Regions from separate parts of the Arcicella gelida genome, predicted to be linked through region 2. Evidence: riboswitches for the same ligand, from Rfam matches in the RefSeq annotation. Region 2 holds a riboswitch; the other holds the start of a gene.
The links. A riboswitch is a leader RNA that binds a small molecule or an ion and turns the genes downstream of it on or off. The one in region 2 is predicted to bind thiamine pyrophosphate.
Positions count from the first base shown of each region.

Region 1: it holds a riboswitch for thiamine pyrophosphate, as region 2 does, so the genes downstream of both, thiS (sulfur carrier protein ThiS) here and VB776_RS14790 (TonB-dependent receptor) in region 2, are expected to answer to the same signal.

Region 1 covers NZ_JAYGIL010000011.1:38,067-41,285, forward strand. Annotated here, with positions in the region: gene VB776_RS10620 (AraC family transcriptional regulator) at 1-642, opposite strand, end outside; TPP riboswitch at 952-1,048, shown strand; gene thiS (sulfur carrier protein ThiS) at 1,294-1,497, shown strand; gene thiC (phosphomethylpyrimidine synthase ThiC) at 1,515-3,219, shown strand, end outside.
Region 2 covers NZ_JAYGIL010000018.1:80,840-84,058, forward strand. Annotated here, with positions in the region: gene VB776_RS14790 (TonB-dependent receptor) at 1-1,180, opposite strand, end outside; TPP riboswitch at 1,289-1,385, opposite strand; gene VB776_RS14795 (Wzz/FepE/Etk N-terminal domain-containing protein) at 1,570-2,631, opposite strand; gene VB776_RS14800 (SLBB domain-containing protein) at 2,641-3,219, opposite strand, start outside.

The DNA of each region.
Region 1 (3,219 bases), on a different contig from region 2:
AAAACTTACGACTGTCATATTTACGATTTTGGAAATATCTTCAAGTGAAATATCTTTATCATAATTGTGTCTCATATATACAAAAGCCTTTTCAATTCTTCGGCTATCGTAAGTTACAGTTTCATTTGAAAAGGTCTGTGTTGTTAAGGTTTTCATATTTCTTGAAACTGACAAATCATGCAAAATAGACATCAATTCCATTACGGAGCAAAAACCATTGGTTTGTGTGAGTCCTATTAAGCGAGGTTTAATAGCCTGAATGGTTTCTTGTGAAAATGAAATGCCTCTAGCCGAACGTTCAAGCATCGAGCGAATAAAACTCATCTGATTTCTTTTTAAGAATTTTTCATCAAATAAATCTTTGTGAAATTGTATCGTAATTTCATGTATATTCTCCATTTCAGATTCTTGTGAAAACCAACCATGTGGCAAATTTGAACCTACCAAAACCAATTCTAAGGTTGAAATTACTTCGTTGTGGTCACCAATTACTCTTTTCACACCTTCAGCATTTTCAATAAAATTTAACTCAAACTCTTCATGATAATGCAATGGAAAGTCAAATTTATTCTTTGTTCTAGCAAAAACCATGAAGCAATCATTTGCAGTGAGTGGAGTTATCTCACGATAAATTTTCGACATACAATTTAATTTAGTTAAATTAATACAAATGCTTATGTTGATAAAGTATCATAGCTTAAATGAAGCTGATTAAGAGTAAATATGCAATTTATTATTAGTATTTCAATAGATTTTATGGTAAAATACAGTAATTAAGTGTATTTTCTAAGTTTTAAGTAACCGTACCTTTTCGAGTATTTGATAATTTAAGTTGAATTTGTATTATTATTAGCCATATTTTGTTTGGTATTATAATGATGTCTTACTAAAACTAAATTGAAAAAAAACCAATATAATTTGCACTGAATTCAAATTTCATTTTACATTTGTGTCAAACTTTAGGGGTGCCTTAATACAACGGGCTGAGATTATACCCTCAAAACCTGAACGGCGTAATTGCTGCGTAGGAAAAAGTAAGGCAGAAATTTCATTTCAGATACGATTTTATTATCGTTTTTAAAATCACACTGCTTTTCTTGATTGTGCTTTCAAAAGGAAACGTCCATCAATTCTGGGCTGTTTACTATTGCGTAAAATAGATTCCTGTTTAGGTGTACAACTAAACTTGAGCTTTATTTTTTGCTTTCAGAGCCAATTATTCCCTCATCAAATTACTTCATTTTTTAGGTCTTCTCTAAGGTTCATTTGTTTTTAAATCTTAACATAAAACTAATGACTGTCTTTGTAAATGACGAAATTTTGGAGTTTTCAGATACTCCTACATTAATCAAAATATTTGAAATTCAGCAAATTACAGAAATACGTGGACTTGCCGTTGCCATCAACGAAGAAGTGATTCCTCGTGTACTTTGGACTGAAACCCTTCTTCAAAATAATGATAGATTAATGTTGATTCGTGCTACACAAGGCGGTTGAGGTTTCAGAAAAAACTAATGAAAAACACAAAGAAAACTGAAAAAACACCTCAGACTGAAACCATCAGTCGAGCAGCATTTCCTGCATCCCAAAAAGTATATGTACAAGGGCAAATCCATGATATTCAAGTAGCCATGCGTGAAATTTCTTTGTCAGATACTTTGGTGAATGGTAAAGCAATTTCCAAAAATGCACCTGTAACGGTTTACGATACAAGTGGGCCTTTTACAGACCCAAACATTGACATTGATGTAAGAAAAGGCTTACCCAGATTGCGTCAATCGTGGATTGTAAATCGTGGCGATGTGGAAGAATTAGATTCAATTACTTCTAATTATGGTCTTGAGCGTTTGGCAAATCCAGCTTTGGATTCACTTCGTTTTGAACATTTGAAGAAACCATTAAGAGCGAAATCAGGACAAAATGTTTCGCAATTGCATTATGCCCAAAAAGGCATCATTACGCCAGAAATGGAGTATATCGCCATTCGTGAAAACCAGAAAATTGATGCTTTGAAATCAATTGGTCATCAGCACGAAGGACATAGTTTTGGAGCAAATACGCCAAAAGGTTTAATAACGCCAGAGTTTGTACGTTCGGAAGTAGCGATGGGCAGGGCGGTAATTCCCAGTAATATCAATCATCCAGAAAGTGAACCGATGATTATTGGTCGTAACTTTTTAGTAAAAGTAAATGCTAATATTGGTAATTCTGCGGTTTCGTCGAACATTGAAGAAGAAGTAGAAAAAACCGTTTGGGCTTGTCGCTGGGGAGCAGATACCATCATGGATTTATCGACAGGGAAAAATATTCATGAAACTCGTGAATGGATTATTAGAAATTCTCCCGTTCCCATTGGAACAGTACCGATTTATCAAGCTTTAGAAAAAGTAGGAGGGAAAGCCGAAGATTTAACTTGGGAGATTTTCAGAGATACTTTAATTGAACAAGCAGAACAAGGCGTTGATTACTTCACGATTCATGCAGGAGTTTTATTGAGATACGTGCCGATGACAGCAAAAAGAGTAACGGGCATTGTGTCTCGTGGAGGAAGTATCATGGCAAAATGGTGTTTGGCACATCATAAAGAGAATTTCCTTTATACACATTTTGAAGAAATCTGTGAAATCATGAAAGCCTATGATGTCGCTTTTTCTTTGGGCGATGGACTTCGTCCTGGAAGTATTGCCGATGCCAACGATGCTGCCCAATTTGCTGAATTGGAAACTTTAGGAGAATTGACCAAAATCGCTTGGAAACATGATGTGCAAACCATCATCGAAGGGCCGGGTCACGTGCCAATGCACTTGATTAAGGAAAATATGGACAAGCAATTGAAAGAATGCCACGAAGCACCTTTCTACACACTTGGTCCATTGACGACCGACATTGCTCCAGCTTATGACCATATTACTTCGGGAATCGGTGCAGCTATGATTGGCTGGTTTGGCTGTGCGATGCTTTGTTACGTAACGCCAAAAGAACATTTAGGTTTGCCGAATAAGGAAGATGTAAAAGTAGGAGTGATTACTTATAAAATCGCTGCACATGCTGCAGACCTTGCCAAAGGACATTATGGTGCGCAAATTCGTGATAATGCTTTGAGTAAAGCTCGTTTTGAATTCCGTTGGGAAGATCAATTCAATTTATCGCTCGACCCAGATACTGCTCGTGAATATCACGATGAAACTTTACCAGCCGAAGGAGCAAAAATCGCACATT
Region 2 (3,219 bases):
TTGACAAAGTATGTGAAGAAAGCAATTGATAGTGGTCTTGCTGATAATTATCCGTTTGGTTTGGATAAGTATATAAATTGAAAGTACGATTTATCGGTAAAGTAGCTTCTGATACACCTTCCCAAGCTTGATATGTTTTTTCTTTTCCTGAGAAAACATTCAAACGAACAAAAGATTTTTTTCCGAAATAAGCACCAGAAAGGTAAAATGATTTTAAATCAGAACTAGCTCTATCGACATAACCATCTGAAGTTACTTTCGACAAACGTGCATCAAAAGTAAACTTATCATTTACCAAACCAGAACCTACTAAAATAGTATTTTTTAAAGTATTGAATGAGCCATAAGCAGAATTGATTTCGGCATAAGCCTGTTTCCTGAATTCGTTCGTTGAAATATTGATAGATGCTCCAAAAGCACCTGCACCGTTGGTAGAAGTACCAACTCCACGCTGTACTTGGATTGAACTTACCGAACTAGCCAAATCAGGAGTATTTATCCAAAAAGTACCTTGAGATTCTGCATCGTTCAACGGAATACCATTAATTGTCACATTGATTCTTGTAGCATCAGTTCCTCTGATTCTAACACCAGTATAACCCACACCAGCTCCAGCATCTGAAGTAGAAACTAATGATGGCGTAAAGTTTAATAATTGAGGAATATCTTGACCAAGATTTTGTTTCTGAATATCTTCTTTAGAAACATCCGTAAAGGCAATTGCCGATTTTGCATTGGCTCTAGTCGCATTTACAACTACTTCATCTGCTGCAAAAGTAGATTTGCTGAGTTCAAACTTAAAAGAAATATCTTTCTGTAAATCAATTACTTGTACTTTTTTTTCGTAACCAACGAAACTTACTTTCAAAGTATAATTGCCTTTTTTTACATTTTTGAGAGTAAAAATACCTTGTGCGTTACTTTGCGTTCCTCTTACTGCATTCACTAAAACAACATTTGCACTAGCCAAAGGTTTATTACTTTCGGCATCAAGAATTTTACCAGAAATTGTATATTGAGCGTATGATTTGGTAGAGAAAAAAAGTACTAAAACAAACAAATTTGAATATTTTAAAATAGCAAAATGGTGATTCTTTGAAGGAAGAATCATGGCAACGAAATGCTTGAGAATTACTGTTTGAGTAAACAGATTTCTCAGATTAGTCGTTAAATTTTTCATTTTTGAAAAGATTAACAACAGGCAAAGGAGTCAAATCCCGTTAGATTTAACAATGTGAAACCCTATGTAATTGATTGATTTTAAATCTGTTTACATCATAATGATGCAAAACCAAATTTACAAAATCCCTTCGACGGAATTACCCGCATCAGGTTCAGTGGGTATAATCTCAGCCCGTTATATTAAGGCACCCCTTTTTGTGATTGTAGCACAAAGGTATAACGAAAATTGATAAATTGTTTTTTTTATTTTGGAGACTTGAGGATTTTGGACTCAAGGACTTTAGGCACAAGATACAAGAAGCAAGAATTTTGATTTTAGATTGTAGAATTTATGGGCTTTGGGATTTGAGGATATGCAATTTTATTTTTAGTTTAAGAAACAAATGCTCAAGCCTCAGAGGTTTCATAAAAGTGAAAATTCCTAACCGTAATACCTACAACTGAACTGACGAAACCCAATAAAGCAAAACTTAGAATAATCATTCCTCTCGATGGACTACTTTTCTTCACAGGTACTTGTGCGGGTTCTAAGACTTTAAAAACGGGGGTTTCTCTATGAATCCTTATCTTGGTTTCTTCCAATTCCGTAGCTAATTGCGTGTATAGATTATAAGCCAATTCTACTTCATGTTGTAATTTTTTGCCTTCATCTTTGGCGATATTCAAGAATAAATTCCTGTTCATATCCTGATAATGTGAGTAAGCAAAAAGGGCATTTTCATAATGTTTTTGAGCTTCATTGATTCGTGAGGATAAGAAATCTATGTCTTTTTGCGTTTTTTCTGTTCGGTACTGAATCACATAATTCAGTAGATAATCTTGCGTAAATTTGGCAAGCGTGGCGGCAATTACGGGGTCTTGCATTTTTACAGACATGGTAATAACCCCCGTTTTTTTATCTAAAGATGTCACAACTCTTTTATGCAACTCTCGGATTTGCAAATCTTCTTCTTTATTCAAATGAATCAATTCTGGAGTAATTGTCGGTTTATTTAAGCCCTTGAATTCACCTTTATTGGATTCTCCAACGAGTTTTACAAGAATTTCCTTTTTTCTACATTCTTTTAAATATTCTGAAACAAGCATTTCTCGTTGGTGTTGAATCGAGAAAACTTTTAAATGAAGCAACTGCATCAAAAAAGGCGTACTCTGCAAAATATTTGGATATAAATCTGGACGAACGGCTTCGGTTGAACCAAAACTACTAAGGTCAACGCCAGCGAGTCCAGCCAAAGATTTAAAATTATTCATACTTTCAGTTCCTTCTTTGATTTCCAATTCAGGTAAAATCTGCACTTGCGAAGTATATTCATTTGGAATATTATAGGCTATCAAAATGCCTATGCAAGTAAATAATGTACTAAAAATGAATATTTTCCATTTCTTCTGAAGTATTAAATGAAGCAAAGGAAGTAGCTTAAAATTGTTAAAAACAGGCTTAGTATTCATGATATAGATTTATTTTAAGTTGTTGCTGATATTAACCAACAAATAGGAAACCGAAGTAATTGCTCCCACTAAAGCGATGCGTTCGCCAGTAGAAAGCTTGTGAATATTTTCATTTTGTTGGCTTGGAACAATAATTTCTGCTCCTTGTTCAACTTTTGGATAAGTATGAAAAAACAAAAAACTTCTGATTTTATCCGAAATACCATTGGCGTATTTTATGTACAATTTCCGTTTGTTGGCTTTTTCCGTGAAACCTCCAGCTTGTCGGATATAATCTTTTACTTTGAGTTTCTTTCGAAAAGTAACTGCAACAGGATTCAAGAATTCTCCAGATAATTTTATGGTTTCTAAGGCTCTTGGGATTTCAAGAAAATCACCATTGAGTAATAAAAGGTTGTCCGAACTGTTGGGATTTTGTAAAATATAAGCCAAATCAATTGCCAAAACTGAACTATCTCGCATAAATTTAGCTCCTTTTGGAAAAGCTTCTTTTTTCAAACCTCCAGCTAAATGAATCAAATCTGTAATTCGTTGCGTTTTATCTTTTATCGTGTAAACGCCTGAAAAATTCACTTCGCCATCAATTCT